3 regions of the Alcaligenes sp. LTN-3 genome follow, and region 2 is predicted to be linked to each of the others. Evidence: predicted binding sites of a transcription regulator. Region 2 holds the regulator's gene; each other region holds the start of a gene.

Region 1 (4,694 bases), on a different contig from region 2:
CCGCGAGGTCGAGCGCGAGTTTCTGACGGGACAACTGGACTTGCTCTATGTCGCCCCTGAGCGTTTGCTGACAGATCGCTGCCTGGATTTGCTGGCACGCGGCCAGGTCTCCTTGTTTGCCATTGATGAAGCCCACTGCGTATCGCAATGGGGGCACGACTTCCGCCCGGAGTATCTGGGCCTGGATTTGCTGGCTCAGCGCTGGCCAGGGGTGCCGCGGGTTGCCTTGACGGCGACTGCCACTCAGTTGACGCGGGTAGAAATTGCCCAGCGCCTGAAGCTGGAAGAGGCCCGGCATTTTGTCGCCAGTTTTGATCGCCCCAATATTTGCTATCGCATCATCGAAAAGAACGAGGTGCGCAAGCAGCTCTTGAGTTTTATTCAGGAAGAGCACTCGGGCGATGCGGGAATTGTGTATTGTTTGTCGCGCTCTCGCGTGGAGGACACGGCCGAGTTTCTGTGCAAGAACGGCATTCATGCCTTGCCCTACCACGCAGGGCTGGATGCACAGCAACGCGCCATCAACCAGGCTCGCTTTCTTCGAGAAGAAGGGGTGGTCATGGTGGCGACCATTGCTTTTGGCATGGGCGTCAATAAACCGGATGTGCGTTTTGTGGCCCACATTGACCTGCCCAAATCGGTAGAAGGGTATTACCAGGAAACCGGGCGAGCAGGGCGCGATGGTGAAGCCGCTACCGCCTGGCTGGCCTATGGCCTGCAAGACGTGGTGCAGTTGCATCGCATGATTAACCAGTCGCAAGGCGATGCGGCACACCGGCGCCAGCAAGGCCATGCGCTCGATGCCATGCTGGGCCTGTGCGAAACCATTTCCTGCCGCCGTCAGCGCTTGCTGGCCTATTTCGATCAGCAGATCGAACCGTGTGGGAACTGCGATACTTGCCTGGAGGCTCCAGAAGCCTGGGATGGCACTGTGGCCGCGCAGAAAATGCTGTCCACTATTTATAGATTGTGGCGCGAGCGTGGCCAGCGCTTTGGCGCCGGCCATCTTATTGATATTTTGTTGGGCAAGCTGACCGAGCGTGTCAAAGAGCATGAGCATGACAAGCTCACCGTCTTTGGTGTGGGCAAGGAACTGACCGATCAGGCTTGGCGCGGGGTGCTGCGCCAGTTGCTGGCGCATAGTCTGGTCGCGGTCGACCCGGAAGGGTACGGCACCTTGTTGCTGACCGAGGCCAGCCGAGAAGTGCTCAAAGGGGAGCGCACCTTGATGTTGCGGCGCGAAACCGTAACACGTGGGCCAGCCGCCCATCGCGTAAAAGGTCAGGCGCCTGCCGGACCTGCTCTGGAGCCCGATCAACAGCGACGGTTCGAGGCTTTGCGCGCCTGGCGTGCCACTACCGCACGCGAACACGGCGTACCGGCCTATGTCATTTTCCATGACGCCACTTTGCGGGAAGTTGCCATCCGTTGCCCCAGCTCAGAGGCTGATCTGGAGCCGATTACAGGCATAGGTGTACGCAAAAGAGAAGCCTATGGCGAGGCTTTGCTGCGCTGCGTTCAAGAACTGCAAACGCAATAAAAATTGTTAATGGCGCAAAGATTGGTTGCATTTTTTTTGCGCTGAATTTGCGTTGCAAAGACAAATCCGCTATTCGCTCAATCCGCTATATGTAGTAGAATGGCGGCAATATCACACTATATATGGTGTGCATCAACTGACGCTGGCGGCTGCAAAAGCCGCGTCCCCCGTCAATCACCACCGATTTCCGAGACTGACATGCAATCAACCGAACAGTTAATGGTCACTAAGCGAGATGGCCGTACAGAACCTATTAACCTCGACAAGATTCACCGAGTAGTTGATTGGGCTGCTGAAGGTCTGAGTAATGTGTCCGTCTCTCAAGTAGAGCTGCGCTCTCACATTCAGTTCTACAACGGCATTCGCACCAGCGATATTCACGAAACCATCATCAAGTCGGCGGCGGATCTGATCTCTGAAGATACGCCTGACTACCAATATCTGGCCGCCCGCCTGGCGATTTTCCACCTGCGCAAAATCGCTTTTGGCCAGTTTGAGCCTCCCAGCCTGTTTGATCATGTGACCTTGCAAACCAAGGAGGGTCGCTACGATCCGCATCTGTTGCAAGACTACACGCGCGCCGAGTTCGATGAGCTGGATGCGCATCTGGATCACTGGCGTGACATGAACTTCTCTTACGGTGCCGTCAAGCAGTTGGAAGGCAAGTATCTGATTCAAAACCGCGTGACCAAGCGCATCTACGAAAGTCCCCAGTTCCTGTACATGCTGGTGGCCATGTGCTTGTTTGCCCGTTACCCGGCCGATACTCGCCTGGGCTTTATCAAGCGCTTTTACGACGCCGTATCGCAATTCAAGATTTCCTTGCCCACGCCCATCATGGCTGGCGTGCGCACACCCACCCGTCAATTCAGCTCTTGCGTGCTGATCGAATGTGACGACAGCCTGGACAGCATCAATGCCACGACCAGCGCCATTGTTCGTTACGTGTCACAGCGTGCCGGTATCGGTATCAACGGTGGACGTATTCGCGCTGTAGGCAGCGAAATTCGGGGTGGTGAAGCACAACACACAGGTTGCCTGCCTTTCTTCAAGATGTTCCAGGCTGCGGTGAAGTCCTGCTCGCAGGGCGGCGTGCGCGGCGGTGCGGCAACCTTGTTCTACCCCATGTGGCACCTGGAAGTGGAAACACTGCTGGTCCTGAAGAACAACCGTGGTGTGGAAGAAAACCGTATCCGTCACCTGGACTACGGCGTTCAGATCAACCGTTTGTTGTACCAGCGCCTGATCAAGGGCAGCCACATCACGCTGTTCTCGCCGCATGACGTGCCCGGTTTGTACGAAGCCTTCTTTGCCGACCAGGACGAGTTCGAGCGTCTGTACGAGATGTACGAGCAAGATCCCGCCATCCGCAAGCGCAGCCTGCCTGCCGTGGAGCTTTTCTCTTTGCTGATGCAAGAGCGCGCCAGCACCGGCCGTATCTACATTCAGAACGTGGACCATTGCAACACGCATAGCCCATTCCAGGCTGACCGCGCTCCTGTGCGCCAGTCCAATCTGTGCATGGAAATCGCTCTGCCCACCAAGCCCTTGAACGATCTGAACGATCCTGAAGGTGAAATCGCACTGTGCACTCTGTCGGCTTTCAACCTGGGGGCTCTGGAGTCCCTGGACGAGCTGGACGGCCTGGCTGAACTGATTGTTCGTGCTCTGGATGCCTTGCTGGACTACCAGGATTACCCGGTCAAGGCCGCGCTGAATGCAACCAACAAGCGTCGTTCCCTGGGCGTTGGCGTTATCAACTACGCGTACTACCTGGCCAAGAACGGCACCCGCTACTCCGATCCTGCTGCCTTGGGTCTGACCCACCGCACGTTTGAAGCCATCCAGTACTACCTGTTGAAGGCTTCGGTGCAGTTGTCGCGCGAATACGGTCCTTGCGAGGCCTTCGACGAAACCACGTACGCCGCTGGTTTGCTGCCTACCGACACGTACAAGAAAGACGTGGACGGTATTTGCAACGAGCCGTTGCACCTGGATTGGGAAGCCCTGCGTGCTGACATCGTCAAGCATGGTCTGCGTAACTCGACCCTGACCGCCCTGATGCCGTCGGAAACCTCCAGCCAGATCGCCAATGCCACCAACGGTATTGAGCCCCCGCGTGGTTTGGTGTCCGTCAAGCAATCCAAGGATGGCATCCTGCGTCAGGTAGTGCCTGAATTTGAAAAATATAAGGATCAGTACGAATTGCTATGGCAAATGCCCGGCAACGACGACTACCTGAAGTTGGTTGGCGTGATGCAGAAGTTTGTCGATCAGTCGATCTCTGCAAACACCAACTATGACCCACAGCGGTTTGAGGGTGGTCGCGTCCCGATGAAGCAACTGCTCAGGGACTTGCTGCTGGCCTACAAATACGGTGTGAAGACCTTGTACTACCACAACACCCGCGACGGAGCGGATGATTCGCATGGCGAAGTAGAGGACGACGGTTGCGCAGGCGGCGCGTGCAAGATCTAAGCAAGGGTAAAGAGCATCATGACTACCTATAGTACTTTTTCTAAAACGGATAACGATCAGCTCAAAGAGCCCATGTTCTTTGGGCAGCCGGTTAACGTAGCGCGTTACGACCAACAGAAATATCCGATTTTTGAAAAGCTGATTGAAAAACAGCTGTCCTTTTTCTGGCGCCCAGAAGAAGTCGATATTACTCAGGATCGGATCGACTATCAGAACCTGCCTGATCATGAAAAGCACATTTTCATCAGCAACCTGAAATATCAAACCTTGCTGGACTCCATCCAGGGGCGTAGCCCCAATGTGGCCTTCCTGCCCCTGGTGTCGATTCCAGAGCTGGAAACCTGGATCGAAACCTGGGCGTTTTCCGAGACGATTCACTCACGCTCGTACACGCACATCATTCGCAATATTGCCAATGATCCGTCCGTTATCTTTGACGACATCGTGCGTAACGAGAACATCCAGTTGCGTGCCGCCGATATTTCGTCGTATTACGACGACCTGATCAGTGACACCATGTTGTACGCCCAGTTGGGGGCTGGTGAACATGAGATCAACGGCGAGACTCGCACGTTGAGCCTCTATGAGCTAAAAAAGAAGCTGTATCTGTGCATGATGAGCGTCAATATTCTTGAGGCCATCCGCTTTTACGTCAGCTTTGCCTGCTCCTTTGCCT
Region 2 (4,694 bases):
ATCAGCAATTGGTCAACCACACCTGCATCAATCAAGGCACCAGAAAGACGCGCCCCTGCTTCTGCGTGGACTTCGTTGATCTGCTGATCTGTCATCCAGTCCAGAACGGCGCGCACATCCACCTGACCTTCGTGCAAAGGCATGGGAATGACTTGTGCATTGCGATCTGCCAACTCGGCTTCGCGTTCGGGATCCCGACGATGGCTAAATACCCAGCAAGGCGAGCCATCCAGCAAGGCAGCATTGGGGGTCAGACGCAAATGCGTGTCCAGCACGGCTTTGATGGGTGGACGTGGCGTAGAAACCGCCCGTACATTCATTAGCGGATTGTCCGCGTTAACCGTACCTATGCCCGTCAACACGACACAACTGCGAGCGCGCCAATGATGACCATCGTCACGCGCCTGCGGCCCGGTAATCCATTGAGAGCTGCCATCGGGCAAGGCACTGCGGCCATCCAGCGAGGCGGCCATTTTCATCCACAACCAGGGGCGTCCACGTGTCATGCGGGCAAAGAAACCAGCGTTGATCGCCAGCGCCTGCTCGACGCACAAAGGGCCATCTACCGTAATTCCCGCCTGACGCAGGCGCGAAACACCATTGCCTGCCACCAAGGGGTTGGGGTCGTACATGGAAAAGACGACTCGCCCGGCACCTGCTTTAATCAGGGCGTCGGCACAGGGAGGCGTACGCCCGTGGTGACTGCAAGGCTCCAGGGTGACGTAGAAAGTAGCCCCGGCCACATTGACGCCGCGCTCTTTGGCTTGGCGCAAGGCCATCACTTCAGCGTGAGGCCCACCCGCCTGCTGCGTGGAACCTGAAGCCAGCAATTGGCCATCGCGCACAATCAGGCAGGCGACTCGTGGATTGGGAGCACTGATATACAGGGATTTTTCGGCCAGCTCCAGGGCTTGCCGCATCCAGATGACGTCTTCTTGCTCGACCATCGCCTTAGCCGCGGTCGGGATCGTTCATTTCGTCGATCGCCTGTACGAACTCGCGGATGTCCTTGAAGCTCTTGTAGACCGAGGCAAAGCGCACATAGGCCACCTGATCCAATTGCTTGAGCTCGGCCATGACCAGCTCGCCTATGGTCTCGGAAGAGACTTCGCGCTCGCCAGTCAGTTGAAGTTTTTCTTCGATGCGCTGCACAGCGGCATCGACCTGAGCCATGGGGATAGAGCGCTTGCGCAGTGCAACACCCATGCTCGCCCGCAGACGTGCGGGATCAAAATCCATACGAGTGCCATTGCGCTTGGCCACGACGGGCAGGCTCAGCTCAGCACGCTCGTAAGTCGTGAAGCGCCGTTCACAGGCCGAGCATTTGCGACGTCGCCGTATGGCGTCGCCTTCTTCGGTGATTCGAGAGTCGATCACCTGGGTATCGGCATGGTGGCAGAACGGACACTTCATTCAAGATCGCGGGCCTTGCGGCCCGCTCCGGCTGGATTACTTGGAGGAGTAAACGGGCAACTTGGCAGTCAGCTCGTGTACACGGCGACGAACGTCCGCCAAAACGGCTTCGTCGTGAGGGTTGTCCAGTACATCAGCAATCAGATGCGCCGTCAATTCCGCTTCGGCTTCCTTGAAACCGCGAGTGGTCATGGCAGGCGTACCCAAACGCACACCGCTGGTGACAAAGGGCTTTTCAGGGTCGTTAGGAATGGCGTTCTTGTTGACCGTGATGTGAGCCTTGCCCAGCGCTTCTTCGGCCACCTTACCCGTGATGCCCTTGGGACGCAGGTCCACCAGCATCACGTGACTTTCTGTGCGACCGGACACGATACGCAGACCACGCTCAACCAGAGTGCGGGCCAGCACGTCGGCGTTCTTTACGACCTGAGCGGCATAATCCTTGAACTCAGGAGCCAAGGCTTCTTTAAAAGCAACGGCCTTACCGGCGATCACGTGAATCAGTGGGCCACCTTGGATACCGGGGAAAATAGCCGAATTGACGGCCTTTTCGTGCTCGGCCTTCATCATAATGACGCCACCACGAGGACCGCGCAGGGACTTGTGAGTCGTAGAAGTCACGAAGTCAGCGTAAGGCACAGGGTTGGGGTAAGCACCACCAGCCACCAGACCAGCGTAGTGAGCAATGTCCACCATGAACAAGGCGCCGTTCTCATGAGCAATACGAGCCATGCGTTCAAAGTCGATGCGCAGGGCGTAAGCCGAAGCACCACCGACGATCAGCTTGGGCTTGTGCTCTTTGGCCAGACGCTCCAACTCGTCGTAGTCCAGCTCTTCGTTCTCGTCCAGACCGTAGGACACGAAGTTGTACAGCTTGCCCGAGGCATTCACGGGGGAACCGTGGGTCAAGTGACCGCCTTCAGCCAGGCTCATGCCCAGAACGGTATCACCGGGCTTGAGTACAGCCATGTACACGCCCTGGTTGGCTTGCGAACCGGAGTTGGGCTGCACATTGGCCGCTTCAGCACCAAACAGCTCTTTCAGACGGTCGATAGCCAATTGCTCGACCACATCCACGAACTCGCAACCGCCGTAGTAGCGCTTGCCAGGATAACCTTCCGCGTATTTGTTGGTCAGTTGTGTGCCCTGGGCCTGCATCACGGCGGGGCTGGTGTAGTTTTCCGAGGCGATCAGCTCGATGTGCTGCTCCTGGCGCACATCTTCGCTTTGGATCGCAGCCCAAAGATCGGGATCAACTTTGTCAAGAGTCGCAGAACGGTCAAACATGAGGGTTCCTAAGGATAAAGTAGGTAGCAAACTAAGAAAGCAATATTTTAGCGCGGAAGCGCATCAAACCACCCAGACAAACGTCTCCGGTGGCAGAAACCCCAAAAAATGCGGAAATAAGTAAGGCGGCAGCGGGCGGACTCAAAAGAATATGAAAAAAACTCAAATAGTCCGCCCAGGGCAATCAGGGCTGCTGAATCAAACGGGGATTCACGGTATATAGGCCGGTCAGGGATGCACGGCCCAGAATATGGCCTTCCATGGCGCGCAACACATCCTGACCCGTAAAGCGCCCTTCCAAAGGAAGCTCGGCGATATCCAGGGCATAGACCGTAAAGACATAACGGTGCGGCAAGGCATCGTTCCACGGCGGGCACGGGCCATCGTAGCCAAAGTAATCACCGTTCATGTCGCGGTCGCTGGCAAACCAATTGGTAAAGTCATTGACGCCCTGGCGCGTATCGTCCAGAGCCAGTGGGCCGGCTTTACCACGTGGCGTGATGCCCTTGGAATAAGAGCCTTCTGCCAGGCTACGCAGCTCGGGCGAGACGTTAATCAAGACCCAATGAAAGAAATCCACCCGAGGCAAATCCGCCGGTACCTCACGCCCGTCCTGATTCACATCGTCCGGCTTACTAGGGACATCGGGGTCGTGGCAAATAACCACGAAAGATTGGGTCTGCTCGGGAACATCGGACCATTCCAAATGCGGATTGGCGTTACCGGCCAAGGCGACTCTCGATTGTGCGTCGTAACGGCAAAATGCCAGACGCTCGGGAATCACGCTCTGATCTTGAAAAGAATCACTACGCAGTTTCATTGCAGACCTCCACAATCAATCAGCCGGTCAAAGTGACTCGCGCAAACTTGCGCTTGCCCACTTGCAGCACATAGCTGCCCGGCTCCAGTTGTAAACCTTTATCGTCCACACGTTCGCCATTGATGCGCACGCCGCCCTGCTCCACGTTGCGCTGGGCCTCGCTACCGGAAGCAACCAGACCCGCTTCGCGCAAGACACGCAGCAAGGCCAATTCACCGGCCACGGTCACCTCGGGCATATCTTCGGGCATTTCGCCACGGCGGAAACGGGCATCGAACGTTTCCAGTGCCTGCGCGGCTGCTTGGGCGCTATGGAAACGTGTGACGATCTCCTGTGCCAGCTCCACTTTGACTTCACGTGGGTTACGGCCTTCTTCGATCTGCTTTTGCAGACCGGCAATATCTTCCAGACTACGGAAAGACAACAGCTCGAAGTAACGCCACATCAAGGTGTCGGAGATGGACATCAATTTGCCGAACATGGAATCCGGCGTTTCACTGATACCAATGTAATTGCCTTTGGATTTGGACATTTTTTCTACGCCGTCCAAACCCACCAGCAATGGCATGGTCAAAATACATTGCTGTTCCTGACCATATTCTTTTTGCAATTCACGACCAACCAGCAAATTGAATTTCTGATCGGTGCCGCCCAATTCAACATCGGCTTTCAATTGAACGGAGTCGTAGCCCTGCAATAAGGGGTACAAAAACTCGTGCACCGAAATAGGTTGATTCGCTTTAAAGCGTTTGGTGAAGTCATCACGCTCCATCATGCGGGCTACGGTATAACGCGAGGCCAACTGAATCATGCCGCGCGAACCGAGCTTATCGCACCATTCCGAGTTATAGCGAACTTCGGTACGGGCCGGGTCCAGAACCAGTGCAGCCTGATCGTAATAGGTCTTGGCGTTGGCAATAACCTGTTCCGGCGTCAAAGGCGGGCGAGTCGTGTTGCGCCCGCTAGGATCGCCAATGGTCGAGGTGAAATCACCAATCAAAAAAATGACGGTATGCCCCAAATCCTGCAGTTGGCGCATCTTGTTGAGCACCACCGTGTGCCCCAGGTGAATGTCAGGAGCCGTGGGGTCCAGCCCCAGCTTGATACGCAAGGGTTGCCCCGTTGCATGGCTGCGCGCCAGTTTGCGAGCAAACTCGGATTCGACGAGCAATTC
Region 3 (4,694 bases), on a different contig from region 2:
GTGGGCGAAGCTTTCATGCGTGAACCTGATCCGGGCGTCGCCCTGCAAAACCTGTTCTTCGGTCAACCTGCATGAGCTCCACCGCTTGCCCTCTGTGCGCCTTGAAACCCGATCAATTGTTATGGTCGGGTGCAGGGCTGCAGGTGCTGGCTGTCTCAGACAGCCCGTTTCCCGGCTATACACGGGTGATCTGGCAAGATCACGTGGCTGAAATGACAGATCTGTCTGAAGCGCAGCGGCAGCACCTTATGGCGGCGGTCTATATAGTTGAACAGACACAACGCGAGCAGCTGGGAGTCACCAAGATCAATCTGGCCCAATTCGGGAATCAGGTGCCGCATCTGCACTGGCACATCATCCCACGCTGGACGGACGACCCTTTCTTTCCGGACTCGGCCTGGTCGCCCGCCCCCGCACGCACAGAAGAACAAAAACAAGGCTGGGCTTCCCACGAAGAACGCCTGCTTGAGCAAGTCAGCCAGTATCAGCAGGCACTGTGTACTGCGCTAAAAGCACGATTCAAGCACTAAACCCGCTATTCAAGAAGTACCCGCTGGCCTATGAAAAGGCAGCGGGTATTTTTGTGCCTCCCCAAAAAAAGAGACGGCGCACAATAACTGGCAAGCACGCCACCCATCCATAAGGCGCACTGACGCGTTATTGCACCGACAAGAGCAAGCCTGCTCTTGCGCTACTTACTCGCAAACCACATAAACTGCTTGCTTGGCATGGTCATAGCCACCTCTTTGCGCTTGAGAGCCCGGCCTTCTCGCCGTCACACACCCTCCACATCAGAACGATACGGGCAAGCCGCGTCCTGCAACCTCCTTCCGACAAGATCGCTGCTCTTGTCACTTCAAGCACAGAATTAACCTAGATCAAGCCTAGGCGACAATCGTCTGGCCCCACCAAAAACCACCATATATAGTGTCGTAAATCCTAAAAATCACTATATATAGTTTTTGGCGAAAAATATGGCTACCCAGGAAACCGCATCGCGTCCAGCTGCTCAGCTGGATATCATCCGCTCCATTACTGAATATCTGGACCGCCAGGACTGGCGCGTCCAGGCCAATGCCAACCAGGGTTACTCGCTGGGCGGACTGATTCTGAACAGCTCGGGCAAGATGATTGCCAACTACTGGCTCAGCCATGTGTACCCCGAAGCCATCGGCCAGGCACACCGTCAGGCCGACCTGCATATCCACGATCTGGACATGCTCTCGGGCTACTGCGCCGGCTGGTCCTTGCGCACTTTCCTGAATGAAGGGCTCAATGGCGTACCCGGAAAAATCGAATCCGGCCCACCGCAGCATCTAAGCAGTGCAGTTGGCCAGGTCGTCAATTTTCTGGGCACCCTGCAAAACGAATGGGCTGGCGCCCAGGCTTTCAGCTCCTTTGATACCTATATGGCACCCTTCATCCGCAAGGACGACCTGAACTACAAGCAGGTGCGCCAATGCATGCAGGAGCTGATCTACAACCTGAACGTACCCTCACGCTGGGGTACGCAGACGCCCTTTACCAATCTGACCTTTGACTGGGTATGTCCGGACGACCTGCGCGAGCAAGTGCCGCAAATCGGTGGCGTAGAAATGCCGTTTTGCTACGGGGATCTGCAAGCCGAAATGGACATGATCAACCAGGCCTATATCGAAGTCATGAGCGAGGGCGATGCCCGTGGCCGTGCCTTCACCTTCCCGATCCCCACCTACAACATCACCCGGGATTTTGACTGGCACAGCCCCAATGCCGAGCGCCTGTTTGCCATGACGGCCAAATATGGCCTGCCCTACTTCCAGAACTTCATTAACTCTGAACTGGAACCCAATATGATCCGCTCCATGTGCTGCCGCCTGCAACTGGATCTGCGTGAACTACTCAAACGCGGCAATGGTTTGTTTGGCTCTGCCGAGCAGACCGGCTCCCTGGGAGTGGTCACCCTGAACTGCGCCCGCCTGGGGTATCAGTATCCAGGTGATGAAGCAGGCCTGTTTGCCCGCTTGGATGAACTGCTGGAAATGGGCCGCGACAGCCTGGAAATCAAGCGTACCGTGATTCAGCAGCATATGGACCAAGGGCTGTTTCCCTACACACGCCGCTATCTGGGCACCTTGCGTAATCACTTCTCCACACTGGGAGTGAACGGCATTAACGAGATGATCCGCAACTTTACCCAGGACAAGCAGAATCTTTGCACGCCGTGGGGACACCGCTTTGCCCTGCGTTTGCTGGATCACATTCGGGCGCGCATGGTGGAATTTCAGGAAAGTACCGGCCACCTGTACAACCTGGAAGCCACCCCTGCCGAGGGCACCACCTACCGCTTTGCCAAAGAGGACCGCGCCCGCTGGCCCGACATTCTGCAAGCAGGCACCGAGCACATGCCCTACTACACCAACTCCTCACAGTTGCCGGTAGGCTTTACCGAAGACCCCTTCGAGGCATTGGAACGACAAGACGAGTTGCAAGGCAAATACACCGGCGGCACCGTGCTGCACCTGTACATGACCGAGGCCCTGTCCAGCACCGATGCCTGCCGTAATCTGGTGCAACGAGCCTTGAACCGCTTTTCCTTACCCTACATCACCGTCACACCTACTTTTTCCATCTGCCCTAAACATGGCTATCTGTCTGGAAAACATGAGTTTTGCCCACATTGCGACAGCGAATTGCTGGCTAACAAAATAGCTCAGGCCAGGGTCGAAACTGACGCTCAAAACGACGCGGGCGCGGAAACCTCAATACGGTCGCAGGCAGCAACACCGACACCGACACCGACACCGACACCGACACCGACACCGACACCGACACCGACACCGACACCAATCCATTAAATCCGATCTCTTCGAACAGATCCTTTTTGCCAAGACCAGCTAAACCCAACCCACTTAGCTCAGCGAAAGCCAGATTCTTCACTTTCCTCAGCATGTATCTACACAACCCGCCTCTTGGCACACACCTCGGCTAGTCACATCCGCTTAGCGTGACGGCCTTTTTTATCCAGGGAGTTACTCATGAACACCGACACCATCACTCTTGAAGATTGCGAACGCCAGCCCTGCGAAATCTGGACACGCGTCATGGGCTATCACCGCCCCATGTCATCCTTCAATATTGGCAAGCAAGGCGAATTTCATGAGCGCCGCTACTTCACCGAAGCCAGCGCCTCTGTAAGCAGCACTGGCCCCAATCTGTAGAAATCTGGTTAAGTGACATGACTTACGCCACGCGCCATCTTTACCCGGCCAAGCCTGCTCGCAAAGAGGCATTGAAAGTGGGCGGCTGTACCCCTTTCTCGGCTACGGATTACCCCGGCCAGTTAGCCGCTGTCATCTTTGTGCAAGGCTGTCCCTGGCGCTGTGGCTACTGCCATAACCCTCACTTGCAAGACCGCAGGCCAAACAGTGCTATTGATTGGAACGCCTTGCTGGATTTTCTGAATCGCCGCGTCGGCCTGCTGGATGCTGTGGTCTTTAGCGGTGGCGAACCCACACTGGACCCAGCCCTGGGTTCCGCCATACGCGCAGTGCGTAGACTAGGTTTCAAAATCGGTTTACACACAGCAGGCACACATCCAGCCAGGTTGCTGGAAGTCCTGCCATGGGTAGACTGGATAGGTCTGGATATCAAAGCCGAGTTTCAACACTACGACACCATCACGCAACGCAGTAATAGTGCAGCGGCGCCGCTACGCAGCTTGCAGTTGCTGCTGAACGAAGATGTTCTATTTGAATGCCGCAGCACCATCCACCCCCAGCTGCATAGTCCAGTATCGGTACTGGCTTTGGGGCAACACTTGCATGATTTGGGCGTACAGCGCTATGCCGTACAGATTTTCCGCAAGCAAGGCTGTAATGATGATTTCCTGAATGAAACTGGGCAGGCCTCGCAGGCCTACCCAGGAACAGAGGTCTTGCAAAACCTGCAGAAGCTGTTTCCGCATTTTGAAGTGCGGCGCTCTTAAGAGAGAGTTATGAAGAGGCAGGCGTACGAATCGGGCGGCGCAGCACATCCTGTAAAGCCGCTTTCCCCTGCTTAATCACCGCACGCGGATGCAGAATGTCGGGGTCCAAGGCGTCCAGGGTGTTTTTCACCATCAGGCCCAGCTCCGTATCACCTTCAATCGATAAACGTCGATTGAAGAACAAGGTATCCGGATCTTCCTGCCGCTGTAAAAGTTGATAAAACGCCCAAAGATCTGCTTTCAGAATCAGGTCCGGACTCTGCGCGCACGCAGACAAAGGGTAAAAAGCGCCCTGACGCCAGGTGTAGTCAAACGCCAAACCAGCATCCGCCACTTGTATGCGTAAAGCCCGGCCTTCCAGTCGCTCCGCAATATCAGCAGGCAAGTGCGGACGCATCAGCACGTTCAAACCCGTACAAAACAAGCGGGAGCCGGGCCAAGGGGGCAAGCGGCTTAAAACACCAGCCACCACAGCGGGCAAACGAGGAGTCGTCATTTCATTCACTCTTGCATCCTTCCCTTAAAAACGCTCGGACACCGGCGCCACCCATTCAAGACCGGGACGACCATGCCAGAAACCGTTGCAGGCTTTAGCGGGCAGTAAAGGCAGCATGTCCTCGTGGGCATCCGCCGCTTGGATACGTCCTTGCACGACATCCTTAAACAAATGCACCACCGCATCCATATGTTGAGACTGCGGACTCAAGCGCAGCATGTCCACACCCAA

Evidence for each region. Region 2 encodes NrdR, which represses ribonucleotide reductase genes. Its sites were predicted from a motif close to CACNANATNTNGTG; they were not measured.
Region 1: a site for NrdR is predicted at 1,655-1,668, ahead of nrdA (class 1a ribonucleoside-diphosphate reductase subunit alpha). Genes of this name have one in related genera too.
Region 3: a site for NrdR is predicted at 917-930, ahead of AC6I6N_RS08270 (ribonucleoside triphosphate reductase). Genes of this name have one in related genera too.

The regions. Positions count from the first base shown of each region.
Region 1 covers NZ_JCAPDN010000002.1:604,810-609,503, forward strand. Annotated here, with positions in the region: gene recQ (DNA helicase RecQ) at 1-1,540, shown strand, start outside; gene nrdA (class 1a ribonucleoside-diphosphate reductase subunit alpha) at 1,739-4,018, shown strand; gene nrdB (class Ia ribonucleoside-diphosphate reductase subunit beta) at 4,037-4,694, shown strand, end outside.
Region 2 covers NZ_JCAPDN010000004.1:178,104-182,797, reverse strand. Annotated here, with positions in the region: gene ribD (bifunctional diaminohydroxyphosphoribosylaminopyrimidine deaminase/5-amino-6-(5-phosphoribosylamino)uracil reductase RibD) at 1-947, opposite strand, end outside; gene nrdR (transcriptional regulator NrdR) at 952-1,413, opposite strand; gene glyA (serine hydroxymethyltransferase) at 1,450-2,700, opposite strand; gene AC6I6N_RS17280 (YbhB/YbcL family Raf kinase inhibitor-like protein) at 2,885-3,520, opposite strand; gene tyrS (tyrosine--tRNA ligase) at 3,540-4,694, opposite strand, start outside.
Region 3 covers NZ_JCAPDN010000002.1:5,289-9,982, reverse strand. Annotated here, with positions in the region: gene trpC (indole-3-glycerol phosphate synthase TrpC) at 1-75, shown strand, start outside; gene AC6I6N_RS08275 (HIT family protein) at 72-530, shown strand; gene AC6I6N_RS08270 (ribonucleoside triphosphate reductase) at 975-2,837, shown strand; gene nrdD (anaerobic ribonucleoside-triphosphate reductase) at 3,018-3,200, shown strand; gene AC6I6N_RS08260 (anaerobic ribonucleoside-triphosphate reductase activating protein) at 3,218-3,967, shown strand; gene ubiT (ubiquinone anaerobic biosynthesis accessory factor UbiT) at 3,975-4,463, opposite strand; gene ubiV (ubiquinone anaerobic biosynthesis protein UbiV) at 4,488-4,694, opposite strand, start outside.